DNA from 3 places in the Neptunomonas sp. ABH4_499 genome. Region 2 is predicted to be linked to each of the others. Evidence: riboswitches for the same ligand, from Rfam matches in the RefSeq annotation. Region 2 holds a riboswitch; each other region holds the start of a gene.
The links. Region 2 has a riboswitch for thiamine pyrophosphate ahead of thiB (thiamine ABC transporter substrate binding subunit). Riboswitches for the same ligand answer to the same signal wherever they lie in the genome.
Positions count from the first base shown of each region.

Region 1 (9,672 bases), on a different contig from region 2:
CCGTCACTTTCGGAAAACCGAACATTTGGCTCTGTTTATCCAAGCCATCAATCCAATAATCATCCCCTTTGTGAGGCCCAATAATTGGAACATTATATGCCGCGGCTAAATCACCCGTTGCACCAACGTGATCCAGATGACCGTGAGTTAACAAGATCTTTTCGATAGTGATGTTGGCTTCTTCGATGGCAGCCTGAATCAGATTGAGATCTCCACCGGGGTCTACAACGACACCTGATCGAGTTTCTTCACACCACCAGAGTGTGCAATTCTGCTGGAAAGGGGTAACGGGAATGATTCGATATTGCATAAGGCCTCCTGCTTAGGCCCAGTATACTGAGCCCTTGCACGAAAGCCTATGATGAGATGGAGGTTGACTAGCTTCGATTTTCGAAGGCTTTAACCATGGAGTTTAACTGGCGCTGCAAGCCTTTGAGTTCCGAAGTGGACTGCTCACTGTCTTGCGCTAGGCGTTCGTTCTCTTGAGATAATTTGCGAAGCGAGTCCACGTTACGTTGAATTTCATCCACAACAGCGGTTTGCTCCTCAGCCGCACTGGCCACACTGACCGTACGCTCAGAGATACCTTGCATCGATTCTGTTACCGCATCGAATACTTGCTCGACCTTATCGGACACCTTACGGCTGTCTGTCACCGCATTCTTTGTATCATCCAAGACATTTACGACCTGTCCCACTGAGCCCACGATATTCTCGACGGTCATTCTAACCGACTGCGTCGACTCTTTTGTTCTTGTGGCTAGAGTACGGACCTCATCGGCAACAACAGCAAATCCACGACCATACTCACCAGCTCGTGCCGCTTCTATCGCAGCGTTTAATGCCAACAAGTTAGTCTGTTCCGCTATTTCGGTAATTACACCGATGACATGTTCAATTTCTACCGTGTGCTGTTTGAGGTTACCGGCCTCCTGTTCGGCACTGCCCATCTGCTCATCAATACGGGAAATCGCCGCGACGATTTGATCCAGATGCACTCGACCACCTTGAGCCTCATCCGAGGCTTTAACAACCGCCTCCGACGTCGACATCATATTCTGCGAGATCTCTTGCGCGGATGCAGCCAATTCTGTCACAGCGGCCGACACCATTTCCGTTTCTTTGGTTTGGCTTTCCATACCGGATCTTGAGTGATTTACGATCTGTTCGGTTCGAAGTACAACCTGTTCAATTTCACCGGAGAAATCATCCAAACGACCGAGAACCGTCCGATTTGAAGCCGCTAGCATTTGCAGACCGTAATCTATGGAGCCAATCCCATTGGATCGCCCTGTATACAAATACTGCATGACAGGGTTGTTACTGATGGACTTGGACTTGGCCACCAGCGATAAAAGTGGTTTCACCACCAAAGCATATGCCACACCACCGATGGCCAATTCAGATATCACAGCGACCGCCCCAAGGAGCCACTGCCCAGTCACCCCTGCAACTAACATTGTGATCAAGGCCGCAAATATCGTGACCCACGCAAGCAGCATTTTAGGCGAGAGCCATTGAGAGGGTAGCGGGTTCTTTCCGCTGTTCAATGTTGTGTACAGCGCCGTCGCTTTCTTTTTCAGCTCTTCACTTGGCTTTACTCGGACCGACTGATATCCGACCTTCTCGCCATTCACATAGATAGGTGTCACATACGCATCTACCCAATAAAAACCACCGTCCTTACAACGGTTGACCACAATGCCTCGCCAGGGCTGGTCTTTCTTGAGCGTCGCCCACATATTTTCAAAAGCCGCTTTGGGCATAAAAGGATGGCGAACAATTCGGTGATGAGCTCCGATGAGCTCATCCTTGGTATAACCACTAATATGAATGAAGTGGTCATTCGCGTAAGTGATCCGCCCTTGAAGATCCGTGGTAGAGATCAACTGCTCACGCTGCGCAAAGCTTGCTTCTTTGCCTGTAATGGCTGCCGACGACATAGCCACTCCTTTGCCTTGTTTTTCTTAAATGAATTGAATATGAACAAAGTCACTTTCTTACGCTATTTGTCGGCCGGGAGTTACCGATCTTTATAAACTTTTCTATAATGTCGGCATCGATATTAGCGAGATTGCATATGACCACGCTCAACGAGCTCAATGATCATTTACAGGAGTTGCGTCCTCGATTAATCGCCTTTTGCCAATTGCAAACCGATTCTCGAGACTTAGCAGAGGACCTCGTTCAAGACGCACTGATTGCGGCTGTCGAGCGCTTAGACTGTTTCGAAGGCCGCTCACGCTTGGATACTTGGATCTTCGGTATCTTAAAATTCAAACTCATCGATTTTGTCCGCAAACGGGCCAAAGAGCGAACCCTCTTCCATAATGACTCGGAAGAGATCGACTTAGATAATTATTTCGATGGCGGCGAACATTGGCAGCCCGAAGCAACCCCTGAAAGCTGGTCAACGCCTGAAGACCTCCATTTCAAATCACAATTTTGGCAGGTGTTTGATTTCTGTTTGCTGCACCTTCCTGAAAACACGGCCAAAGTGTTCGCACTTCGTGAACTGATGGAGATGGATACCGGCGATATCTGCGAGTGTTTGTCGATCACTGAACAAAACTGCTGGACGATTTTACACAGAGCACGATTGAAACTTCGTGGTTGCGTCGAGCAAGGCTGGTTTATGAAGGAGGGGGATCAATGAAGTCCTGTAAGAAAGCCTCTTACCTGATGTCTAAAAAACTCGATACCGATCTTGCGTTGATGGATCGACTCTCGTTGCGAATGCACTTGATGATGTGCAGCAAGTGCTCCCGCTGCAATCGACAGATGGGATTTCTGCACGAGACATGCCGAAAACGCGATCAGCCCGAGCAGGATTAGAGAACTAAAAATCGGAGGCGCTGCCCATCAGCAACGCCTCTGATTGATTAGATCTTGTGATAGATCTCTGCGCCGGTTTCTTTAAACTCGGCCGATTTTTGTTGCATCCCCTCTTCGGCCTGGGCATTGATCGCCGCGACCTGAGCCTCATCTAGCTCGCGGACCTCTTGCGAGATCTTCATTGAGCAGAACTTAGGGCCGCACATAGAGCAAAAGTGCGCAACTTTGGCGGACTCTTTTGGCAACGTCTCGTCGTGAAACGCTTTCGCGGTATCGGGATCTAAACCAATATTAAATTGATCTTCCCACCGGAATTCGAACCGCGCTTTGGACATCGCATTATCACGTATTTGTGCGCCCGGGTGCCCTTTTGCAAGATCAGCCGCGTGCGCTGCGATTTTGTAGGTGATGATGCCGGTTTTTACATCCTCTTTATTCGGAAGACCAAGGTGCTCTTTCGGCGTGACATAACACAGCATGGCACAACCGTACCAACCAATCATCGCTGCACCAATACCGGAGGTGATGTGATCATACCCTGGGGCAATATCTGTCGTTAATGGACCAAGCGTGTAGAAAGGCGCCTCATGGCACTCTTTTAACTGCTTATCCATGTTCTCTTTGATCATGTGCATAGGAACGTGACCTGGACCTTCGATCATCACCTGCACATCATGCTTCCAAGCAATTTTGGTTAATTCACCAAGGGTTTCGAGCTCTGCAAACTGCGCTTCATCATTCGCATCGTAAACCGACCCCGGACGAAGACCATCTCCCAGCGAGAACGACACATCGTAGGCTTTACAAATCTCGCAGATCTCTTCGAAATGCGTGTATAGGAAGTTCTCTTTATGGTGAGCTAAACACCACTTCGCCATGATAGAGCCGCCGCGCGAAACGATACCCGTCATACGCTTCGCGGTCATCGGTACATATCGAAGCAATACACCGGCGTGAATCGTGAAGTAATCAACGCCCTGCTCTGCTTGCTCGATCAGTGTATCGCGGAACACTTCCCAGTTGAGGTCTTCTGCTACACCCTTCACTTTCTCAAGCGCTTGATAGATAGGCACCGTACCAATTGGGACAGGTGAGTTACGCAGAATCCACTCGCGTGTTTCGTGTATGTTGCGCCCTGTAGATAAGTCCATGATGGTGTCAGCACCCCAGCGCGTTCCCCAGGTCATTTTTTCAACTTCCTCTTCAATGGAGGAGGTCAATGCGCTGTTACCAATGTTGCCATTGATCTTCACCAAAAAATTGCGACCAATGATCATAGGCTCAAGTTCGGGGTGATTGATATTGGCCGGGATGATCGCTCGGCCTTCGGCCACTTCTTGGCGAACAAACTCTGGGGTGATCTCCTCCGGCAGGTTTGCTCCAAAGCTAAAGCCTGGATGCTGTTGAGCCACGCTTTGCCCTTCGGCGCGGGCTTTCGCAAGCTTCATGTTTTCTCGGATGGCGATGTATTCCATCTCTGGAGTCACTATACCTTGTCGTGCATAGTGCAACTGGGTCACATTGTGGCCGTGCTTTGCTCGACGCGGTTTACGTGTGAGCTCAAAGCGGAGCTGATCTAAGCGAAGATCCGCTTCCCTCACCCGCCCATACTCGGAGCTGAGTTGATTAAGCTGCTCGGTATCCTCTCGCTCTAAAATCCAGTTTTGTCGCAAAGGTGACAGACCTTTGCGAATATCGATTGAAGCCTCTGGGTCGGTGTAGGGGCCGGAGGTATCGTAAACATAGAGAGGATCGTTCTTTTCCCCACCAAAAGCGGTGGGTGTATCGTCTAGGCTGATCTCACGCATCGGAACACGAATATCGGGGCGCGAACCCTCAATGTACACTTTGCGAGAACGAGGAAACGGTTGCACAGAAGCGTGATCCACTTCGGCAGACTGGCTGAGATGGCGTTTATCTTTCATGACGGATTCTTGCGTTGGTTATTGTTTATTCTGAGCGTTCCAGAACGCGTGGAAGTGGTGCAAAGGACCATGTCCTTGCCCCACCTGTAATTGGTCTGCCGCTTTGATCGCTTCGGTCACAAACGCTTTTGCTTGTGAAACGGCATCGGGCATATCCAGCCCTTTAGCAAGCCCCGAGGCGATGGCAGAAGAGAGCGTACACCCGGTACCATGAGTATTCTTGGTGGGTATACGTTGAGTTGGAAACCGCAGCGTCGTGCGGCCATCGCTGAGCAAATCGACCGATGAGTCGCCGTTTAGATGACCGCCTTTGAGCAACACCCATTGCGAGCCAAGCTCCAATAACATGGGCAGCATGGCTTGCATCGCTTGCTCGCTATTGGGCTCAGGCACACCTAACAGCTCCACTGCTTCCGGCAGGTTCGGTGTAATCAAGGTTGCTTGCGGTATCAAAACCGACTGCAAAGCATGAATGGCTTCTGCTTTGAGCAATCGATCGCCGCTTTTCGACACCATGACCGGATCGACAACGAGCGGGCCATCATAAACATTCGCTTTAAGCGCAGATGCCACGGTTTCGATGGTGGACGCATCGCCAAGCATGCCGACTTTGATCGCGCTAATGCGGATGTCCGATAATACCGCTTCGATTTGAGCTGTGATCACATCCGAAGGTACAGGGTGAATAGCAGTAACAGAGTGAGTGTTCTGAGCCGTGATGGCTGTAATGACAGAAGTGCCAAACACGCCACAGGCGGAAAAGGTTTTGAGGTCGGCTTGAATGCCCGCACCACCACCGCTGTCGGAACCTGCAATGGTCAGTGCATTTTGGATACACGAGTGTTCTGATTGATATGTCATCTCGATTCCTACGCCAGTACGAGCTGGATCAGGTTCACGGGTATCATCTCAGCCAGACCATCTGGCACCCCGTCAAGATAAGATCAGTGTACGGTGATTCCTTGATAGTGTCTAGACACCTGTTTTTCGTGTTTTGCCGCCCTCATTAACGAAAAAGATACCTTTTGAATACACATTCAAGTATTCCTACTAAAAATAGGACTTTTTCCTATATCTTAAAAATCACCGATCGCCATAATAACAACCGTGGATCTCCTGTTCATGGAACGAATGTAAGGATGGCCTCGACAAGCGGAAAGGACACAAGGATGTACGCAAGGAAGCACCAGGTTTAACCTGTACCGCATGGAAAATGGAAGCCAAAATGAAGGCTCTGCAAAGGATTTGCGGAGCCTTCTGTCTTTCTGGGGTTCAAAACGCCGTTCGGCTTAATCACCTTTCACATCTTTACTCTTAATTGATCTCAACACTGCCCGCGCTTACGAACTCATATCAAAGCACAGCTCTGATGCTTTCAGAACAGCACTCTTAAGTTCAGTAATACATGGATTTAGAAGGGTAAATAGCGAAAGACCGACTAACGCATCCAGCAACGCTGAATGACAGAGCTGACCGGCAAGGTCGCACCAGAGGCGATCCAAGCGGCTATGTGATCAGCAACACCAGCAAATGACATGGGTTCGGGATGGGGTGTTGCTAACCAATCCGAAACGTGCGCCCGATTCCACTCATCGATGACGGTAGCTCGCTCAAGTGACTCTAGCAAAATCGCATTCGAGCGCTGCTCGGACTGGCCTTTCATCGGTTTGGTCAAGAACCGCTTCCCGTACTGCATCGCCTCGCTGGCCAAGCCAAACCCGCAGTTGGATATCACGCCATCACAACGTGCTAAGCATTGTTCAAATTGATCACGCGAGAGCGGATTAAACTGCACATTTTCTACCTGATAAGGGGCATCGCACTTTGCAAATACGTGAAATGTGTAATCCGGAAACCCAGAAAACCACCGCGTGAGCGTCTCAGCTCGTTCAAATGGCAGATACACTAAGATCTGTTTATCCTCGATGGAGCGTTCAAAGCGCGGCGGCGAAATCAAAGGCGGGATGATATCTCGGTTAAAGTGATCCCAATGCACACCAATGGGAACATTCACAGGCGCGAAGATCGACACACCAGGGCGCAGTAGCAAAGAAAGTCCTTTGTCTGGCAGTTTATGCTTAAACGCATATTGATGCGCTAATCCAACAGCTTTGACCTTTTTAAATTTGGCCGCCCAAGCGGTAACAGGCTCAAAATCGGTTAAAACTAGATCATAGCCATCCAGATCCAGAGCGCGAGCGTCTTTAATCAGCTGAGTCAGGCTATTGTTCATCAGTGTCGTCCATGGACGAACCTTGGCGCCGTCGCCCATATGGAAGGTCATACCACGAAAGACTTGGTAGTCGCCAAAGCACTCCATATCAAAGAGCGCTTCTTTAGGTCGTCCACTGAACAGATAATCCACTTCGATGCCTGCCGCTTTCAGGGCCGGCGCCATCACACGAGCGCGGGTAATGTGTCCATTTCCGGTTGCTTGTACGCCGTAGAGTATCTTCACAGTGCTCCCACCATCATCAATCGCCATGCGATTTCCGCCGACAAAACACCTAACGCCGCCCCCGCCACAATGTCCGTTGGATAATGCACGCCCAACACCACACGGGAGGCTCCGATACAACTGGCCAACAGATAAGCGGGCACACCGTATTCTGGGTAAAATTGAGCGACCACGGTTGCAAACACAAAAGCCGCCGCCGCGTGGCCAGAAGGAAGACTGAACTGATCAGAAGGTAAAATCACCGAAGGGACTTTGGAGGTATGGAACGGTCTTGGACGTCGAATCGCATTTTTCAGGCCCCAGTACACCGGCAACTCCATCAAATACGCGATCACGCCCACGGTTAGGAACAACCGCCCTAGTTCCGCATCATTCAGCGCCACCAGCACACCGATTAATGCGTATAGAAGGCCATCGCCTAGCCGTGAAACCCAGCGACTTACGCTGGCTAAGTGTAGATGGCTACTTCGAACGCCCTGAACCCACTCGTAGCCTATACGGTCCCAAGCGGTCAGGCGGTCCATGCGAAATGGATTGTTGAAGGCGCGCATACCGGTGTCCTCGCATTTGGTGATCGAGGCTAGCCTGAACGCCCTGAGTGACAATACGATGACAGCTTATTGACGCTCTAATGACAAACTCATCGACTATCGAAGGACACTGACGGTAAGATCAATCAAGGTTTGCGGATCATCCCACAACAGCATGTGTCCACCGGACATCTGGGTGACGGACACATCATAAGGGAGCTCACGACTAAGGCGCTGTGTATAGGAGACGGGTAACACCTCATCTTGATCACCGTGAAACACGTGAATCGAAAACGCGTTAGGGTCCCGGTTGCGTTGCAGTCGGTAACTGAACAACGAGTTTAACGTCGAGAGCGGGTACTCGTAGATCATTAAGGGGTCTTTCAAAATCTCGTCTTTAGCCGGATGCAGACGGATCAACTGATCAAAATCGAGCATGGATCGCATCGACACCCGCCCGCTTGGAAACCAAGGCGCACTGACCCCAAGCCAACTCCACCCCATTTGATGCAACCAATCAGGTGGGTATTCGCCAAGTATCAGGGTTTGTGTGATCACCTGATCGACACGTTCATCCGCTTCTGCCGACGCGAGCGCCAGCAAAGAGCCAATGGAATATCCCCAAAGTACAACCTTACGTTGATCGGCATGAAAGCGATCCAACAAGGCATGCACGGCCTCTTGAACCGAAGTGACACTGTATCCCCCCCTGCGACCACCAGAATAACCATGCCCTGGGTAATCCAACGAGATAACTTCAAAACCTTGCTGTGACACGCCGTATAAAAAGCGCGCATACAGCTCTGAGTAGGTCCCTAAACCGGGCAGAAACACCATTAAAGGCGGAAGGTCCTCAGGGGCGGATGACTGAGGGGCAGGCGAGTTGTTTGCTGGGTAGCGCTCGCAGTGCACTTCATCGATGTGAAACACTTCGCGATGCTGAAGGTCGGACAAGGCCATCTTATCCCGCAGCCGATCACGAAGGCTTTTATCATCCGTAGGCGGAGTGGGCGCTGAAAACAGATAAAACGGATCTAAAAACACCACTCCCCCTTGCCTATTGAATAGGCTATTTCTGGCATTTCGGGCAGTACACCGTTGTGCGCTGACCCATTCTTATCTCTTTTAGCACACTCTGACACACATGACACGGCTCACCACCACGACCGTACACCGATAAGGATTGGGCAAAGTAACCCGGCTTGCCATCGGAGTTGACGAAATCTTTTAACGTGGTGCCACCCTGTTCAATGGCTCGAGCTAGGACACGCTTGATATGCTCTACCAATAAGGTGATTTTCGCTTTTGACACCTTACCGGCCGGTTTTCGGGGATCAATCCCTGCAAAGAACAAGGATTCATTGGCGTAAATATTACCGACCCCCACCACAACATGACTGTCCATGATCCGTTGTTTGATTGCGATTGAGCGACCTTTACATTGCGCGTGTAGATAGGCTGCATCGAACTCATCGGACAGCGGTTCAGGCCCCAAAGTTTCGATCAGTTTGATCGTCTCACCGTGAGGCTGCCATAGCAATGAACCAAAGCGTCGTGGGTCGGTGTACCGCACCACCACACCGTTATCGAAGATCCAGTCGATATGATCGTGCCTTGCAGCAGGGCCTGCGCCCTCGGTCAGCACTCGCATACTGCCCGACATACCTAAGTGGGCCACCATCGCGCCATCATCAAAGTTCATCAGTAGATACTTCCCCCGGCGCTCCACCGAGTGAAGCACTTTGCCTTCCAAACGTTTTAGCGTCTCCACCGGCACCGGCCAGCGTAGCTTTGGCTGTCGTACCACCAATTCGGCCAAGGTGTGACCTTTACAGTGTGGCTCAATGCCACGGCGCGTGGTTTCTACTTCGGGCAACTCAGGCATGATGATCTCCTTTGTGGCATAAAAAAACCCGGCAAAGGC
Region 1 covers NZ_JBSWXK010000026.1:522-10,193, forward strand. Annotated here, with positions in the region: gene ACXAF9_RS17445 (MBL fold metallo-hydrolase) at 1-310, opposite strand, end outside; gene ACXAF9_RS17450 (methyl-accepting chemotaxis protein) at 378-1,943, opposite strand; gene ACXAF9_RS17455 (sigma-70 family RNA polymerase sigma factor) at 2,081-2,656, shown strand; gene ACXAF9_RS17460 (anti-sigma factor family protein) at 2,653-2,835, shown strand; gene thiC (phosphomethylpyrimidine synthase ThiC) at 2,883-4,760, opposite strand; gene thiD (bifunctional hydroxymethylpyrimidine kinase/phosphomethylpyrimidine kinase) at 4,779-5,621, opposite strand; TPP riboswitch at 5,610-5,703, opposite strand; gene ACXAF9_RS17475 (glycosyltransferase family protein) at 6,199-7,218, opposite strand; gene ACXAF9_RS17480 (phosphatase PAP2 family protein) at 7,215-7,769, opposite strand; gene ACXAF9_RS17485 (alpha/beta fold hydrolase) at 7,866-8,795, opposite strand; gene mutM (bifunctional DNA-formamidopyrimidine glycosylase/DNA-(apurinic or apyrimidinic site) lyase) at 8,818-9,633, opposite strand.
Region 1: it holds a riboswitch for thiamine pyrophosphate, as region 2 does, so the genes downstream of both, thiD (bifunctional hydroxymethylpyrimidine kinase/phosphomethylpyrimidine kinase) here and thiB (thiamine ABC transporter substrate binding subunit) in region 2, are expected to answer to the same signal.

Region 2 (9,672 bases):
GCCAGCGGAGCGAACTGATCAGCCAGTGCTTTATCATCCGTCTGTGCCGCCAGCGCTTCAGCCCAGTACATGCCTAGGTAGAAGTGGCTACCACGGTTGTCCAGCTCGCCAGTGCGACGTGATGGAGACTTGTTGTTCTCCAACAGTTTGCCGGTAGCTTGATCCAGACATTTTGCCAGCACTTTAGAGCGCTCGTTGTCTTCTTTGATGCCCAGCTCTTCCAGAGAAACTGCCAGTGCTAAGAATTCGCCCAGAGAGTCCCAACGTAAGTGGTTCTCTTCTTGAACTTGCTGTACGTGCTTAGGTGCAGAACCGCCAGCACCGGTTTCGTACATACCGCCGCCGTTCAGCATTGGCACGATAGACAGCATCTTAGCGGATGTACCCAGTTCCATGATTGGGAACAGGTCAGTTAGGTAGTCACGCAGGACGTTACCAGTAACAGAGATGGTATCCTGACCGCGGATCATACGCTCCATCGAGAAGCGGATCGCTTCGTTGTAGCCCATGATGTGCAGCTCTAGGCCTTCTGTATCGTGCTCTTTTAGGTACTTGCGAACTTTCTTCGCCAGTTCCATATCGTGCGCACGCTCTGGGTCCAACCAGAACACAGCCGGTGTGTTGGATTGACGAGAGCGAGTCACCGCCAGTTTAACCCAGTCACGAACCGCGATGTCTTTGGTTTGGCAAGCACGCCAGATGTCGCCTTTCTCAACATCGTGTTGCATCAGAACCGTACCGTTTGCATCCACAACGCGCATGGTACCGTCTTCTGCCATTTCGAATGTCTTATCGTGCGAACCGTACTCTTCGGCTTTTTTCGCCATCAGACCCACGTTAGGCACAGAACCCATAGTGGTTGGGTCGAATGCACCGTTGGTTTTACAGAAGTTGATCACTTCTTGGTAGATGCGAGCATAAGTGCTCTCTGGCATAACCGCTTTGGTATCTTTGGTTTTGCCATCTGGGCCCCACATTTGGCCAGAGCTACGGATCATCGCAGGCATGGACGCATCAACGATAACGTCGCTTGGTACGTGCAAGTTAGTGATGCCTTTAACTGAGTCAACCATCGCCAATTCAGGACGGTGCATGTAGCAAGAGTGGATGTCTTCCAAGATCTCTTGACGCTTAGACTCCGGCAAAGATTGAATTTTGTCGTAAACGCTGCCCAAACCGTTGTTTGGGTTAACGCCCAGTTCTTCAAACAGGTCGCCGTGCTTATCGAACACTTCTTTGTAGAACACAGTTACCGCGTGACCGAAAACGATGGGGTGAGATACCTTCATCATGGTCGCTTTAACGTGCAAAGACCACATAACGCCGGTTTCTTTCGCGTCGTTCAGGCTCTCTTCAAAGAAATCACGCAGAGCGCTGCAGCTCATGTACATGCTGTCCAGAACTTCGCCTTGCTCCAGGTGCAGTTCTTTCTTCAGTGATACCTCACCGGATTTAGATACGAACTCGATACGCACATCGCCTTCGTTTTCCATTGTGATGGACTGTTCGCTGGAGAAGAAGTCACCACCGCGCATGTAGTCGGCGTGAGTGCGTGAAGCTTTGCTCCAAGCGCCCATAGAGTGTGGGAACTTGCGAGCGTAGGCTTTAACCGCAGCAGGTGCACGACGGTCAGAGTTACCTTCACGCAGTACAGGGTTTACCGCAGAACCTAGGATTTTACCGTAACGTGCGCGAACGTCTTTTTCTTCGTCTGATGATGGCTCATCAGGGAACGCAGGTACCGCATAACCTTGGCCTTGAAGCTCTTTGATGCACGCTTTTAACTGCGGAACCGATGCAGAGATGTTTGGCAGTTTGATGATGTTAGCGTGAGGGTCTTGAGTCAGATCACCCAAGAAAGCCAGACCGTCCTCGATCTTTTGATCGTCGTTCAGGTAGTCGGGGAAAGCAGCCAAAACACGAGCCGCCAGAGAGATATCGGTTACTTTTACGTCGATATCTGCCGCTTGTGCGAAGGTACGTACGATAGGTAAAAATGAAGCGGTTGCAAGATAAGGCGCTTCATCAGTGAGGGTGTAGTAGATAGTTTGTTTAGTCATGTTCATCCCCGAATGTTTAGCTGGAAAGCTAAGACTTGATGTTGAGACAACTTGTGATCGTCCCGTTCCACCGGTCAAGCCATTTTTTGTAACTGGGGCAATTATACCGAAAGTGCTGATCCTGTTATACGCCAGGACTATGCACTAAAGGCTAATGCACCTCTGGCTTTTGTAAAAAAATTACAAAGCGAGCACATTCTAAACACCTTTGCGGTCAGTTTCACCTTATTCAATAGGTTAATCCGAAATATTACGACATCGCTTAGCGTCGCAGGGGGCTTCTTAAAGACGTATACTATGGGCCTTCGACAATGAGTAAGACTGTGGGAATCGGTATGACACGCATCACAATCCAGACACCGGATGATTGGCACCTACACTTTCGTGATGGGGACATCTTAAAAGAAACTGTACCAGCGACAGCGCGCTGTTTCGCACGTGCGATTGTTATGCCTAACTTGGTTCCACCGGTTAAAACGGCAGACGATGCCATCGCTTACCGCGATCGTATTCTTGCAGCGCGCCCACAAGGTTCAGCGTTTGAACCCTTGATGACCATCTACCTCACCAACGACACTTCAGCCGATCAGATTCGTGCTGCGAAAGCTGCAGGTGTGGTAGCTGCCAAAATGTACCCAGCCGGTGCAACGACCAACTCATCGGCGGCGGTCAGCCAGCTAGAGGGTTTGTATCCGGTTTTTGAGGTGATGCAAGAAGAGGGCATGTTGCTGTTGGTGCATGGTGAAGTCACGGATTCGCACATTGATATTTTTGATCGCGAAAAAGTGTTCATCGATCAAAAAATGGCACCAATTGTAAAAGCCTTCCCAGAATTGAAAGTGGTGTTTGAACACATCACCACCCAAGATGCGGCAGAGTTTGTGCAAGGGCAGTCCGGCCATGTAGCGGCGACCATTACACCTCAGCATTTGATGATGAACCGTAACGATCTGTTAGTGGGTGGGGTAAAGCCGCACAACTACTGTTTGCCAGTGCTCAAACGCCGCACTCACCAAGAGGCTCTGCGCGCTGTGGTTCAATCGGGTTCGCCTAAGTTTTTCTTGGGGACTGATTCTGCACCACACCCAAAAGAAGCTAAAGAAAATGCGTGTGGCTGTGCTGGCTGCTACAGCGCTTGGAGTGCTCTTGAGCTGTACGCCCAGGTCTTCGAAGAGTTGGATGCGCTCGATAAGTTGGAAGGCTTTGCCAGCTTGCACGGCCCTGATTTTTACGGCTTGCCGCGCAACCAAGGCACTGTGACTTTAGTGAAAGAGAGCTGGACCATTCCGGATCAGATCATTTTGCCAGATGGCCGCCCAATTGTGCCTTTCTATGCAGGCCAAACCGTGGATTGGAAGATCGAAACGCCGTAAGCGACTTCGTAAAAAAATGTTAACTCAAAGCCGGTTTCAACCGGCTTTTTTGTGCGTACGAGTTCATCGTGGTTGGTATGGCTAGACCAGATCTAACCGCAGATATAAGCTGCGATCGGCCACACTTTCTACATCCTCTTTCTGGTGGGTTACCATCATCACTGTTTTACCCTGTTGTTTGGCCGTGTCTTTTGTCCACCTTGTGGCTAGCTGACGTGTGCTTGGGTCCAGTTCTGCAAAAGGCTCATCGAGCAGTATGATCGGCTCCGGTCGTAACAGGGTTCGAATCAACGCGATGCGCTGGCGTTGTCCGCCAGAGAGTTGCGATGGCATTTTATTGAGTTGATCCTCCACTTTTAGATGGACGGCGGCTTCGCGAAGGGCCTCTTTCGGCGGCTGATCTTGACCGAACCCCAGTTGCAGGTTCTCCCAGACACTGATGTGCTCGAACAGGTTGTGATCCTGAAACAAAAAGGACACAGGGCGCTGATCGACGGGTAAATCAGTAAGGGAGGTTCCCTGCCAGAATATCTGCCCGGACTCTGGTGCGTAAAACCCTGCAATTAAGTACAACAAGGTGGTTTTACCAACACCGCTTTCGCCCTGCAGTGCGAGAATCTCTCCCTCACTGACCGAGAGTTGGTATCGCATTAAGGCGTTGGAGGGCGCATAACGGTAACAGACGTTGTTAATGTTGAGCATGCGTTTCTCTCCGATGTGGGTCTGTTTCGCAGATGCCTAATATAATGGCGCAGAGCATTAAGAGGGTCAGTGCCGCGCCACTGGCGGCTTCGATTTGATAGGAGCCTGCCAAGCTGTAAATCAGCCAAGGTAATGAGGTACTGCCAGAGGGGCCAAAAATAGCAAATAGGGCCACATCACCCATGGCCAATACCATCACAAAACCAAACGTATTTTTGATGGTGGCTTTGGCGTAGAGCCACTCTAAGCGCATCGCCTTTCGTGGGGGCAGTTTTAACGATGAAACCAAAGCGTGGTTTTGTTGATCGTACAAACACAATGCAGGCTTTAAGCGCTGCAGCGCAAAGGGCATTAACAGAAAACCGTTTAACAGTGCGATCACCACTAAGCCATAGCGCTCAAGATCAATCGTACCGAGTAGAGCGATGAAAATACCCACCGAGAGCACCATCGCAGGCACAAATAAACTGTGGGACGCCAACCAGCTTAACCCTTGTGCGTATCGTGTCTTGCCACCGAGCAGTGCGCGGCGCATGGGATTCAATGCTAGGTAAGCTAAGAATACGCTGATCAAGGCTGACGCGAGGCCAAGGCATAGGGTAATCAGTGTGGGTGGGATCAACCGCTCTAGTGAGCTTGCTTTAAAAAAGGCGCTGAGTCCTGGCAGCAGTGACCAAAAAGGCAGTGTCCATAAAAAGGCAACAAGCGCTAAAACCCAAAAGCAGAGCACCCCTAAGGGACCGGTTGCATAGCGCAAATGGCGAAAGGGGGTTGGGCGCTCCATGCTTTGGCGATGGATGCTCTCTTTTCGGGTAAACACAAAGTAAAGCCCACCGGCTATGACAAGCTGACACCAAGAGAGCAGCAAGGCTTCTGGGATGTTGAAATCGTATTTCAGGGCTTGGTAGATGGCGACTTCCAGCGTGGTCGATTTTGGCCCGCCACCTAAGGCCAGCACCACCGCAAAGCTGTTAAAGCACAAAATAAAAATGAACCCAAATACGGGGCCAAGCACTGCCTGCAAGATGGGCCATTCGATGCGTTTAAAGTGCACCCAGGTGCTTAATTTTAATTGGCGACTCAGCATTAGGCTGGTGTCGGGCAAGGTGTTTAATTGGGCATAAAAAGTACGTATGGCAAAAGGGACGTTCAAGAAAAGGTGCGCCAGTAAAATGCCCGATAGGCCATAAAGGTTCCAGCCATCCATGCCAAGCTCATTAAGCCAAGTTGTTACATGCCCAGAGCGCCCTAATAAGGCCACTAAGCCTGTAACCACCACGAGCGTTGGGGCAATAAAACAGAGTAAACACCCCCATAAAAAGGCGGCTTTAAAACGCGTATCTGGACGTTTAAAAACACACCAAGCGATGGGCAGCGCAATGGCTGTGCTTAAGGCGGCACTGAGCAGAGCTTGTTTTAACGTGAAGCCAATGATTTGTTGAAGGTACGGGTCGCCGAGCAGTGCAAGATCAAGCCCACCACCTTTTTGCTGGGTTAAACCCCAAAAGGCACCGGCACTGGGTAGCAGTAATAGGACAAACAACAGGATAACCCCAGCATTTCGGTACGCTGGGGTAGGGTGGGTATTGATCATGAGTGAGATCAGCCCAGCCTCATTGAGCCGAGGTGCGCCACACCTTGATAAAGTCGCTGCGATGGTCGATTAGATCACCCAGCGGTACATCAACCGCTTTTGGCGTGACCAGATGATCAAATGCGTTGGGCAGCTCGACACCGTCAATGACCGGAAGCATCCAGTTGGTGGTTGGGATGATGCTTTGGGCGGCAGGCGAAATTAAAAACGCCAAGAAATCATTAGCCTGTTCGGTGCGCTTTGAATACGCCGAAATGGCCGCCACTTCCACTTGTCGGATATGGCCTTCCTCAAACTGAGCCGCTTTATACTTGGACGTACCGTCCACCACTTCGTGGTAAGCCGGGGAGGTCGTGTAGCTGAGTACATAATCCGCATCACCCTCTAGAAACATGCTGTAGGCTTCCCACCAGCCTTTCGTCACGGTTACCGTGTGCTTAGCAAGTTGTGACCATGCTTGAGCAGCGTCCTCTTGGTACACAGCATTCATCCAAAAGAGCAGACCTTGTCCCGGTGTGCTGGTACGTGGGTCTTGATAGAGGACAGAAGCGTCCGATTCGACCAAAGCCTTTAATGAGTCCACCGGCGTAGGCGTTGTTTCACTGTTATAGATGAACGCAAAGTAGCCATAGTCAAAGGGGACAAAGGTGTTGTCATCCCAGCCGAGTGCTTGGGTTAATCCCGATAAGTCCGTGTTGTGGGTTTGAACCAATTCTTCCGCTTTGGCTGCTTTCATCAACGACTCATCCAGACCTAATAGGACATCGGCCTTGGTCGAGGTGCTCTCGATGCGTGCACGATTTAGAATGCTGACGCCATCGTCCACACTGATAAACTCAATGTCACACTGACAGTGCGCTTCGTAGGCCTTCTCTAATTGTGGGCCTGGGCCCCATTCGGAGTTAAACGAATCGTATGTATAAATGGTAAGATCCGAAGCGAACGCTTGAGTAGCCATGAAAGGTGCGACCAGTAAAGCGGTGCGTGTAAAGTACTTCATAGTTGGTTTCCTATTCCCTACGCCGGTATGATCCGTTTCAGGTTCGACGGGTGTAATCTCAGCCCCATGCTCAGGCACCCCGATAAGTGCGGCAAAGTGTAACACAACTGACTTTTAATACGCTTCCTTCAATGACCAACACGACCGATCATCAAGCCTCATCTAATCTCTTGTCTCCGATGTTATTGCAGAGTGTTCACGCACAGCTTGGTCAAACCCTGCAATGGCAACCGTTATCCCACACAGGTACGACAAACGCCCTTTGGGTGGGTAACCGAGTGGGGGATGAGAAGCCTTCGGTGGTTTTGCGCATCAGCCCCACGGCTTTGCCGTTAGGGGCGAGTGCCACGCGGGAAAAGAAAATCCTCACCTTGCTCTCGCTACTGCCAACTGAAGATGATTTGGCACAAGCCGTCCCTATGGTTGCTGAGGGGGAGGGGTGGCTGGTGATGCCTTATCTTGAATCACAACGGTCAAATCTTCGTTTGGAAGGCCAAGCCATTCTTGCTTTGGTAAAAGCGCTTAAGTCGCTGCCGCCACCGAATGATCAATCGCTTTATCTGGATTATGAGGGGCTTTGGCAAGCTTATCGGGATGACCTACACACGCAAGGTCATATCCAGAGTTTGGACCAAGTTGTGGCAGCGTTTAACGCTTTGCCCACGCTTGAGCCTTGGTGTGTGCATCATGATCTTCACCCTGGTAACTGTTTGTACCGTGGGAATACGCCTGTCTTAATTGATTGGGAATACGCAGGCTTTGGGCAGCCATGGGCGGATTTTTACAGCTTAGAGCGATATTGGAGGATACCAGCTTTAGAGATCCATCAAAGTTTAGAGCTGGATTCGTTAATGAGTGCAACCGTGTTTGAGGAGGGGATGCAGCGTGCAAAGGACTGGATGCAGGCACTCGAGAAACTCTGGGTGCTAAATACAAATAAGGAGGCCTAAGCCCCCTTATTGAATGAACCAATTACCGTCCGTTTACGCCATTTGGCTCTGAACGTAGTTTGGCATACCGATCATTTTGATCAGACGCAGCTGTTGCTCTAACCAGTGAGCGTGATCTTCTTCGGTATCTTCTAGCAGTTTTTCCAAAATCTCGCGGCTTTGGTAGTCCTGCTCTTCTTCACAGATCTTGATCACTTCTTTTAATCGGTTGCCTACTTCGTACTCGATGCGAAGATCGCTTTCGATCATTTCAACCACATCGGAGCCGATTTTCAGGCCTTCACGGGTAACCATATCTGGCACGCCTTCCAGGAACAGCATACGTTCGATTAAGAGGGCCGCGTGACCTTTCTCATCGTCAAACTCGTGATCGATGCGCTCGTAAAGCTTTTCCAAGCCCCAGTCTTGGTACATGCGGGAGTGGATGAAGTACTGATCCATAGCGGCCAGCTCCATCGCCAATAAAGAGTTTAAGCCGTCGATGACGCGTTGATTGCCTTTCATTGTGATAAACCTCGATTACATTTGGCTCTGGAGATAATTTTCGATACCCATGGATTTGATCAGATGTTGCTGTGTCTCGATCCAATCCAGATGCTCTTCTTCGTATTCCAGAATCTCTTCCAGAATATCGCGGCTAACGTAGTCGGACTTCTCTTCGCACAAGGCGATCGCTTGGCGCAGCAAGCTCAGCTGTTCGTTTTGGAAGTCCATATCACCTTGCAGCATCTCTTCGGTGTGCTCACCGATGCGAAGACGCTCTAGGTGTTGAAGGTTTGGAAGACCTTCTAAAAACAGAATGCGTTCGATCAGCTCGTCCGCTTGTTTCATATCCTTGATGGACTTTTTGTAAGACTTGCTGTTGAGCTCATCCAGACCCCAGTTTTTGTACATGCGTGCATGCAGGAAAAATTGGTTAATAGACGTAAGTTCAGCGGTCAGCACTTTATTTAGGATAGCAATGACCTGTTTATCGCCTTGCATGAGGAAGTCTCCAGATATGTTTGATGCTGGTAAGTGTAAACATGAATTTAATTAACGCAAGTCAATTTTTTCTTGAAAAATAGTAATTGAAAACCGTCGTATTTGTCTTGATATAAAGGATTATGAGAACTATTATCATTCTATTAAACAAATGGGATTGATTAGCATTATGTATGTCTGCATTTGCAACGGTGTAACCGATTCTCAGATCCTCCAAGCGGTAGAAGAGGGGGCAAATACGGTTCGCGAACTGAACAAAACCCTTTCTGTCGGCAACTGTTGCGGAAAATGCACCCGTGTTGCTCGTGACTTGATCAAGAGCCATTTTGATCGTGATGAAATTGATTCAATGAGTTACTCAGCTGTTTGAAAAACTATCAGGTTAGTTTTTCCTTTTTATGACAGCTAAAAAACAAACGCACTATAAAAAAGACCTCAATTGAGGTCTTTTTTTATGGTGAATGAATCTGACTCTTATGACGCCTCTCAGTTAAGCGTAATCTCGACACTGGCGGAACCCGCTTTGGCGGTTTCTAGCGCCGTCTCAAGCTGTTCGGCACGGCTCAAAACGACCCCCATACGACGTGTTCCAGCCACTTCCGGTTTACCAAATAAACGCAGCTGTGTGTTGGGGTTGGTCAATACGGCACCTAAGTTACCAAATTGAATGTCCTTGGATTGGCCTTCGACTAAGATCACGCTGGAGGCACTTGGTCCATGGAAGTGAATATTCGGAATTGGCAAGCCTAGAATGGCACGGGCGTGCAATGCGAACTCTGAAAGATCTTGAGAAATCAAAGTAACTAAACCTGTGTCATGCGGGCGAGGTGATACTTCGCTAAAGAGGACTTCATCGCCTTTGATGAACAGCTCGACGCCAAAGATGCCTCGGCCTCCTAAGGCTTCGGTAATTTTTGCTGCCACGTTTTGAGCGCTGGCCAGTGCTGCATCACTCATCGCCTGTGGCTGCCATGATTGCTGGTAGTCACCGTTTTTCTGCACGTGGCCG
Region 2 covers NZ_JBSWXK010000009.1:9,107-18,778, reverse strand. Annotated here, with positions in the region: gene ACXAF9_RS10695 (NADP-dependent isocitrate dehydrogenase) at 1-2,060, opposite strand, end outside; gene pyrC (dihydroorotase) at 2,396-3,433, shown strand; gene ACXAF9_RS10685 (ATP-binding cassette domain-containing protein) at 3,515-4,135, opposite strand; gene ACXAF9_RS10680 (ABC transporter permease family protein) at 4,122-5,729, opposite strand; gene thiB (thiamine ABC transporter substrate binding subunit) at 5,749-6,729, opposite strand; TPP riboswitch at 6,727-6,821, opposite strand; gene ACXAF9_RS10670 (phosphotransferase family protein) at 6,861-7,679, shown strand; gene bfr (bacterioferritin) at 7,713-8,183, opposite strand; gene bfr (bacterioferritin) at 8,199-8,663, opposite strand; gene ACXAF9_RS10655 (bacterioferritin-associated ferredoxin) at 8,815-9,033, shown strand; gene purT (formate-dependent phosphoribosylglycinamide formyltransferase) at 9,150-9,672, opposite strand, start outside.

Region 3 (9,672 bases), on a different contig from region 2:
CCGAAGAGTTCGTTACCATGCGAGAGCCAGTTAAAAGCTGATCTTTCTTTTGATCGTTCGTCTTTTGGGGGGCTGACCCGCTCGGTACCCCAACTCTGAAAATTTATTGATCAAAAAACGCACTCTTGTTACTTAGCGTCTATGCTGAGTGAGAGGAGGGCCGTTATGAATTTAGGCGTCTTTTGGTTAATCCACACCTTTACTCCTTCGTGGATGCATGACCGCACACCCGATAAGCACCATTTTTATCGTCGAAAATTCACACGCCAATACCAACAGCGAAAGCGATGGGTGACTAAGTTGTGGGCAGGTGTTGGTTTGATGTGTTTAGTGATCCCCATAGCGCCTTTGGTGGTCGCTGTGCTGCTGTTGACGGCATTTGTCTCTTTTAGCGTATTGGATGAGTCACAAGACAAATAGGGATGATCCCTAGAATAGGGTATTTTACTTACGTTTTGTTTTTTTAAGCTGTGCTTCTTGAATACACACAATTCAAGGAGTGAATTATGCCTTTCTGTTTTAAACGCTCTGTTGGCGCTTTACTGATCACATGCCCTTTGATGAGTTTTCCATTACAGGCTGACCCCGGGGTCGGCATCGGTTTCAGCTACGTCTTTGGTGAAGGGGCCGCCATTGGCCTTAAAGTCTTTTCTGATGATGAGGAAGATCAAGGCGTAGCCGAGATGGGTATCGATTATGTGTTTCCAAGCCAATCTTGGCGTCCCCATTTGGGTGCGGCTTACTTAGGTGATGACTATTTTGTGGATGTGAACCTGGGTTACACCTTAGGTTTGGAGTCTTGGAATGTCGCAATGGGAGCTGGTTATACAAATACGGATGAGGATAAAAAAGCGTCAACCGCGACCGAAACCGATACTGAAACGGATGGGGTGCTTACAGACACCGAAACTGATCTGGGAGAACCAGATGGTGAAACGGATGCAGTGTTTTAACCCCGAATTTGGATACAAAAAAGCCACAGGTGGGTAGCCTGTGGCTTTTGTTTGTGTAAGTGAGATTAGCCGCGAGCCTGCAGCGCAGCAATACGCTCATCCAGCGGTGGGTGGCTGGACATCAGCTCGGCTAAGCCGGATTTAAAGTGGCCATTGATACCGAATGCGGTCAGCTGATTAGGCAGTTGATCGGGGATTTCATACTCCGCTTTCAGGCGTTGCAGTGCACCGATCATACCTTGAGTGCTGGCTAAGGTGGCACCGGCTTCATCGGCACGGTATTCACGTCGACGAGAGAACCACGCCACAATAATTGAGGCTAACAAGCCAAAGACTATCTCGGCCACAAAGGTCGCAATGTAATAGCCAATGCCAACGCCGCCTTCATTCTCGCCGCGTCGCAAGAAGGAGTCGACGGCATAGCCCACGATCCTTGCAAAGAACATTACAAAGGTGTTTACCACGCCTTGGATCAAGGCGAGGGTAACCATATCACCGTTGGCCACGTGACCAATCTCGTGGGCCATAACAGCGCGCGCTTCTTCTGGGCGGAAACGTTGCAACAAACCCGTGCTGACCGCTACTAATGCTTTGTTCTTATTCCAGCCGGTAGCAAATGCGTTGGCTTGCTGCGCTGGGAAGATACCTACCTCTGGCATGCCGATGCCGGCTTTGTCCGCCAGCTCCTGAACAGTTTCGACCAACCATTTCTCTTCTGGAGTGGTTGGGTTTTGTATGATTTGCGTACGGGTCGACATCTTGGCCATTGTTTTGGATAGGAACAATGAGATGAACGAGCCTACAAAACCAAAGACGGCACAGAAGGCCAGAAGGTTTTTAAGATCCAGACCATTGGCCGTGATGTGGCTACCAACACCCAATAAGCTTAGGGTGATACTGGCAACCGCGATGACCGCAAGGTTGGTTAATAGAAAAAGCACGATTCGCATCATAGTGACTACATTCCTAGTGTGGGTTACCCGTTAGATAAGGGTTTTTGGGCTAAGTTTCAAGATTGCGACCACAAAGAGTAAGGTTTTTGGTTATTTGTGCACTTTGGCAGTGATTTTAAAGTGGATGTCGCAAATCTCTGCTATATTTTTTGTAAGAAAGCGCTAAAATGCGCGGCTTTTAGTTGAAGGATCCTTTCGCAAGATTGGCTGTCATACGGAAATGACTCCTTTGAAGCACGTTGTAGGCTGGCAAAGACGCTTTATGAACAAACGTTTACACGACCCATCACAGATTATCTGCTTAGACATCGAAGCCAGTGGCTTGGGCACTCGCTCGTACCCGATCGAGATCGCTTGGAAGCAACTGGATGGTATGGACGAAGATGACTTCTTGATCGACCCTCGCACCGGTTACAACTGGAATGACTGGGACGACAGTGCGGCCAACGTTCATGGCCTGACACAGGCGGAGCTCTATGAAGAGGGCATCAGTGCCAAAGAAGCGGCCACGCGTTTGAATCAGCGCCTAAAAGGAAAACAGGTGTACAGTGACGCGTTTGAGTTTGATTACTTCTGGATCAGCCGTTTATTCGACGCGGCTATGGTACGCCCACAGTTTCGTTTATTGGGGCTTGAGGAGTTACTCAACGAGGATGATTTGGAGTTGTATCAACAACTGTCCACGCAGTCGCCTCGTTTACACCGTGCGATGCCCGATGTTGAAGATCTGATACGCTCGATTGAGCCCTTCGTGTTGCCAAGACAAAAAAAAGCGCTCATGTGAGCGCTTAAACCATCCTACCAGCTCGCTTCCTATCCATTTAATCCATCTAAACCCGATTCCAGCGCAAGTGCTGTATCAAGCTCATCAATAATATCGGCGTTGATGCCTGCCGCAGCGGCAATGTCACGCGGGAATTGTTCTTTCACCCATTCTGGGTCTTTCTTGTTTCGGATGCAGGCATTGATGTAACAGGCCAGATTGATGACGGCCGCCAAGGCTTGGCCATTCTCTGCATTGAGTGGCTTTTTATAGCCTTCAACCGCTTGGCCAAGCTCAGGTGGGAATTTCCACATATCGAGCAGCGCTTTACCGGCTTGTTGTGAGGTAAACCCTAAACGCTCCATTTCGGCGTCACTGCGTGAGCATTGAGTTTGTTCAATTAAGGTTTGGATCGCCTTGGCGCGATTTGGCTCAGCCAGGTACAACAGCAAACGGCCAATGTTGTGTATGATGCCGGTGGTAAAGGCGATGTCCTCTTCGACACTGTTTGTGTGGCCTGCAAACCACTTAGCTAATGCACCGACTTGGAAAGATTCGCTCCAGAATGCTTTAACATCCATCCCCTCAACCTCTGGGGCGGAGCCTGCAAAACCGGATGCAATGACCAAAGTTTTAAGTTTCTCCATGCCCAGCATCACGGTGGCTTCGTCGATGGAGGAGACTTTTCGTGAAAGGCCAAAGTGGGCTGAGTTTACTAGGCGCAGAATTTTCAAAGAGAGCGTTTGATCCGCACTGACTTTCTTTGCAATTTTGACGTAATCAACTTTAGGGTCGTTTAGAGCTTGAATCAGTTCGCGTACCACTTCGGGTACGTTGGGAAGTTTACTCGTTTGGTTTAAAAGATCCTGGACCCGCATGTCCTGTCCCCTTGTTCTGCGTTGTTATGAATTCAGATTAGATCAGCTTTTCAAAACCGCAAATTCAAAAGAGTGTTTAAATGATGTGATTGCGAGTCCAGATACAAAAAATCTTTACAGGTCAGAGGTTTAAAACGTGATCTTCAATCTTTTCGCGCAGTTCGGCGTATTGCCCCATCTCTTCGGGTAAAAAGTAGAGCTTGTAGTAAGCGCGCTCGATTAATTGGCCTTTGTTGCCTTTGATGTTTTCTTTCATGTGCGCGTAGGTGTAGGTCATTTGCAAGTGAATGACTCGCGTAAAAGGGGGCAGGGTAAACTCGTGCTCTTCAAGGTCGTAACGGGTTTTGGTCTCTTTGATCGTATAAAAGGACACCTCGCCCGCGTGGTGTAAATTCAGCAAAAAGTTAGAGGTAACCGGCACAAGGTGGCGTTTTTCAAGGCCGTTGTGCTCCATGTAGATTCCGCAGTTCTTTTTAATTTTGATAAACATACATCCCTTCCTCTCTGTGATCTTTTTTTTGATCTTATGGTGGTTGCACTTTCACAATATCAAGCATTGAAGACGCTTTGGTGACGCATGGCGTCTCATAAAAAAGAGCGGCCATGGCCGCTCTTTCTGAAGTCTTACTGCTCGTAAGTTTTTAGGAAGGTCGCAATGCGGCTGATTGCATCCTCGACCTCATCCTGACGCGGCAGGAACACAATCCTAAAATGCTGGGTATCTGGCATATTGAACCCGCTACCTTGAACGATCAGTACTTTTTGCTGCTGTAACAGATCCAGAGCAAATTTCTCGTCGTTCTTGATAGGGTAGACCTCAGGGTCTAATTTCGGGAACAAATACAAAGCCCCTTTGGGTTTTACACAGCTGACGCCAGGGATCTCATTAAGCATCTCCCAAGATTTGGTGCGCTGCTCGTACAGGCGACCCGTAGGCACGATCAACTCTTTGATGCTCTGGTAGCCACCCAATGCAGTTTGTATGGCATGTTGAGCAGGGACGTTAGCGCACAAGCGCATGTTGCTCAGCATATCCAAACCTTCGATGTAATCGCGTGCTTTGTGTTTAGGCCCACTGACGATTACCCAGCCAGCTCGAAAGCCCGCAGCACGATAGGTTTTGGACAACCCATTAAAGGTTAAGCACAGAACATCTTCGGTGAGCGAGGCCAGTGACACGTGCTTGGCTTCGTCGTACAAGATTTTGTCGTAGATCTCATCGGCAAACAAAATCAGGTTGTGCTCGCGGGCCAGCTCAACAATCTGCTTAAGGACCGCTTCTGGATAGACCGCACCGGTTGGGTTGTTCGGGTTAATAACCACAATCCCTTTGGTACGCTCGGTGATCTTGCTGCGCATATCTTCGATATCGGGTGCCCAGTCGGCTTGCTCGTCGCACACGTAGTGCACGGGTGTACCACCGGCAAGACTCACCGCGGCTGTCCAAAGTGGGTAATCGGGTGCTGGGATCAGCATTTCATCGGTATCGTTCAGAAGGCCTTGCATCGCCATCACGATCAGTTCCGAAACACCGTTACCGATGTAGATATCTTCAACGCCCACGTTGGCGATCTTGCAGCGTTGTGACTCCTGCATGATCGCCTTTCTCGCTGCAAACAAGCCCTTAGAGTCGCAGTAGCCTTGTGAGGCCGGTAAATTGCGAATCACATCTTGAACAATCTCTTCTGGGGCATCTAAGCCCCATGGGGCTGGGTTGCCGATGTTCAATTTGAGGATTTTGTGACCTTCCTCTTCGAGCCTTTTAGCTTCCTGCAGGACAGGTCCGCGAATGTCGTAACAGACATTGGTGAGCTTGTTTGATTTGCGAATAACGGACATGATGTTGTTTCCAAAAATCTGCCAATCGATCGGTAGGCAGGGCGTACGCGAGAAATAAAAAATCATCATACGCCTTTTCATACCTGAAAAGAACTGTCGTCAAGGTGGAATATCCCGAAAAATCGGGCGTTTACGAGAAAAAGATTGTTTACGTTACAGGAAACAAGATGAAATCATTCGAGTGGATATATCAGCATGCATTAGAGCAAAAAGGCGAAGTTGTCGAAAGCCTATTGCCACAGTGTTTCACCAGTGAAGAGCTGGCCAAACAAAGCGATGCGGATCTGTTCTCGGCCATGAGTTTACGGATTTTTCGCGCCGGTCTTAAGCATTCGGTGGTGGATGCAAAATGGCCCGCATTTGAAAAAGCCTTTTTTGGCTTTGATCCGCACAAAGTGGCGTTGATGAGCGATGAGCAGCTCGAGAACTTGATGGGTAATGATCAGATTATTCGTCACTGGGGCAAAATCAAAGCCACCCGAGCAAATGCCTTTTTCATGGTCGAAACGGCCGAACAACACGGCAGCTTTGCTAAATGGCTTGCGCAGTGGCCGGTGGATGACATCACAGGGCTTTGGGCCTATCTGAAAAAGCATGGGCAGCAACTAGGGGGCAACTCTGGACCTTACTTTTTGCGCATGGTGGGCAAAGATACCTTCGTGATGACCGATGATGTTGTAGCCGCCTTAAAAGCCCAAGGCGTGATCGATAAAAAACCGACCGCCAAACGAGATGTGGCGTTAGTACAGCAGGCGTTTAACCAGTGGCACAAAGAGTCGGGCCGACCCATGTGCCAAATCAGTCGTTTACTCTCATTTTGCGTGGGTTAGCGATCATCGTTTCGTTTGGGCGTTAATGTCGACAGGAAGCTTGCCAAATCATCGGCAATCTTCCTGACCGCTCCTTTTTTGGGGTACTCCAACCAAACCGATCCATCCTCATTACGAATCGATAAAATGCCGTCATCCGGCAGCGTGCAGGCAAAAAAGAAGCTGACCGGCTGCTTGCGCTTCATCTGGCTAAATACGTGTCCTAGTAAGTTCTCTCTTAAACGCTCAAGGTCTGGCTCGCTCCAAGGAAACAGCAAGGTTAAATCCCCATCTGGGGCGCCCATTAATAATGGATCGGACCAGTATTGGCTGTAATAAGCCTGCACGCTTGGGTGGACGGTAAGCTCAAGTGCGCTTCCTAACCGATCGAACAAATCATGCGCCTTATCTTGTTGTACCGGTTGCCATTTGATGGGTTCTCCATCCGGTGCTTCGCCTTGATAACAAGGGGAGGGGAACGCACGGTCCATAATGACCGTAGCGGGCTGCTCAGTGTGCAAGGCATTCCATTGGTTTATAAGACGATTCAACTGTTGGGCGATTGGGCAATCCATAAAAGCTTTACCGGTAAACGATGTGAGAGTGCGCATCTTAACGCAACTTAAAAGCGTGGCGAAATGAACACTGGGTTTCGCTGGTCGATTGGCGTGTGAATCCGTACAATGCGCATCCATTACACGCGTGTGTAATTCGCCTTGGGGTGGCTACGGCCTGAGATCTCAGTGATGAGGGACCCAATGAACCTGATCCAGTTAATACTGGCGTAGGGACAGGCAGAGTAAACGTCGTACCGGATCTGGGGTATTACCCCCCTGCATCTATATGAATGCCCGATGGGTGAGATCTCTCCTGTCCTTTTTATATCGATATAGAAAGGATATCCATGAAACCATTTCGATCCTCTTTACCTTTCCTAAGCGCTTGTGTGCTGACACCTATGGTGCCGCAGTGGGCGTTGGCCGATTCTGTTGATGAGTCCACACTCGATGAGATTGTGGTCAGCGCCGACTTCAGACCGACGTTAGCCAGCGAAACGGCCGTGAGCTTAACGGACATTGATGCGGCAACAATGGACGCACGAGGCGCTGAGCACCTTGAAGATGTGTTGGGGCTTGCGCCCAACGTGAACTTATCCGCCGGTGCATCGCGCGGGCAGTTTTTCCAAATTCGCGGTATGGGCAGTCGCAGTCAATTCAATGCGCCGATCAACCCATCGGTGGGTTTGATCATCGACGGTGTGGATTTTAGCCGTACCGGCGGGGCGGCCACTCTGTTTGATATGGAATCGGTGGAGGTACTCCGTGGTCCGCAGGGGACGCGGTTTGGCTCTAATGGCTTGGCGGGTACGATCAACTTGCAAAGTAAAGCGCCAACCGATCAAATGGAAGCCCATGCGCAATTGGGGTTAGCGGATTACAACACGCGTGATCTGGGTGTCGCCGTTGGTGGCGCGCTGATGGAAGACAAGCTGCTTGGGCGTTTGTCGGTGTTCTCTCATCAGTCCGATGGGTACATGAAGAACGACTATCTCAACCGCCGGAATACTCAAGAGCAAGATGAAACGACGTTGCGTGGCAAGCTACGGTGGTTGGCTTCGGACGATCTGACCATTGATCTCAGTTACCTCTATCTGAACATCGACAACGGTTATGATGCCTTTACGCTCGATAACAGCCGTACCAGCGTTTCGGACGACCCCGGGCAAGATCAGCAGCACACCCATGCGTTGTCGATTAAAAGCCAGTGGGAGGCTGATGAGCGCTTCTTGGTTGAAACCGAATGGACTTACCTAAACAGCGATATCGTCTACTCCTACGACGCGGATTGGGGCTACGCTGGGCAATTCGATGATGCGCTGTATCCGTACGTAGGTACTCAGCGTTTTGATCGCGCCCGAGATAACGCGTCTGCCGAAATCCGCTTGGTGTCTAATCCTGAAGGACGTATCTTTAATCACTCGACAGATTGGGTCGTAGGTATCTACCGCATCAATCAAGATGAGTCGTTTAAAGAAACCTCGGATTATGGCGTGTTTGGTACACCCCCAGTGCTGAGTGGGGATTACCTAACCCAGAACAGCTCTGTGTACGGCCAACTGGATACGCATCTAACCGATAAGCTGACTTTGGTGAGTGGTGCGCGTGTTGAGTACTTTAAAGCCAAGTACGATGACAACACGGCGTTGTCGATCCACACCGATGAAGTCCTCTTTGGCGGCAAGCTTGGCCTGAACTATCAGGTAACGCCAGAGCATCTTCTATTTACCTCCTTGTCACGTGGTTATAAAGCCGGTGGTGTTAACAACACCGCGGCGTTACCGACGGATCAGCGTGATTTCGAGACGGAATACAGTCTAACCTTGGAATTAGGGGCAAAGTTCCGCTGGTTGGATGATCGTTTAACGACTGATCTTACCCTGTTCTATACCCAACGACGTGATGCTCAGGTCAATGAGTATGTGCAAATTGGGCCACAGTTTATCTCCTACACCGACAATGCGGCCAAAGCGACGCACCAAGGGATTGAAGCAAGCTTGGATTGGTTGGTCAGCTACGATGTGCGCTTGATGGCATCGGTTGGTCTGCTAGACGCAGAGTTTGATCGATACGCGCCAAATGGCGAGTCGATGAAAGGACGTGATGTGGCGCATGCGCCTAACTACACCTACAGCGTAGGCTCGGAAGTGTACCTCACCGATGCGTGGACGCTGCGCGCGAACGTAGAAGGTAAGGATGCGTTCTACTTCTCGGATAACCACGATGCGCGCTCTAAGTCCTACGCGACCGTAAATGCCAGTGTACAGTACGTGCAAGGGGAGTGGTCTGTCACGTTGTGGGCGCGCAACTTGTTTGATAAGGATTATTACACCCGTGGTTTCTATTTTGGGAATAACCCAGCCAATGGCTATCAGGATGAGCGCTACGTGCAATACGGCGAGCCTCGGATGGTGGGCCTAACATTGGCGTATGACTACTAAGCAACATACTCAAGAGCGGTTTTAGCCGCTCTTTTTATATCTGGGATTCATCTAAGTTAAGTCTAAGGAGAGAGACAATGCGGTTTATCGACACCTTAAAAACAGCGACGGGCGATTTGTGGGATCAAATCCATACCATGCCATTTAATCGTGAACTCAGCGCAGGCACATTGCCGACTGAGATCTTTAAAGGGTACATCATTCAGGACGCTCATTATTTAGAAGGGTTTGCCAGAGCCCTAGCACTGGCTGCAGCACGTGCGCCAAACCCATCAGCCGTGGGGCAGTTAGCCGGGTCGGCCAGTGGTGCTGTCATGGTTGAAGCTGCGCTTCATACAACGTACATGAAGCAATTTGGAGTATCTAAGGCGGAGTTTACCCGTACGCCAAAATCCCAAGCGTGCGATCATTACGTAAGCGCGTTGATCAGCTCGGCCGCGACAGATGATTTCCCGGTGGCGGTGTGCGCACTTTTACCC
Region 3 covers NZ_JBSWXK010000027.1:1,081-10,752, reverse strand. Annotated here, with positions in the region: gene gorA (glutathione-disulfide reductase) at 1-41, shown strand, start outside; gene ACXAF9_RS17720 (hypothetical protein) at 166-420, shown strand; gene ACXAF9_RS17715 (hypothetical protein) at 507-953, shown strand; gene htpX (protease HtpX) at 1,019-1,906, opposite strand; gene ACXAF9_RS17705 (hypothetical protein) at 2,169-2,690, shown strand; gene ACXAF9_RS17700 (HDOD domain-containing protein) at 2,720-3,547, opposite strand; gene ACXAF9_RS17695 (hypothetical protein) at 3,669-4,037, opposite strand; gene ACXAF9_RS17690 (pyridoxal phosphate-dependent aminotransferase) at 4,172-5,386, opposite strand; gene ACXAF9_RS17685 (DNA-3-methyladenine glycosylase I) at 5,554-6,216, shown strand; gene ACXAF9_RS17680 (SecY-interacting protein Syd) at 6,213-6,806, opposite strand; TPP riboswitch at 6,903-7,004, shown strand; gene ACXAF9_RS17675 (TonB-dependent receptor) at 7,100-9,193, shown strand; gene tenA (thiaminase II) at 9,271-9,672, shown strand, end outside.
Region 3: it holds a riboswitch for thiamine pyrophosphate, as region 2 does, so the genes downstream of both, ACXAF9_RS17675 (TonB-dependent receptor) here and thiB (thiamine ABC transporter substrate binding subunit) in region 2, are expected to answer to the same signal.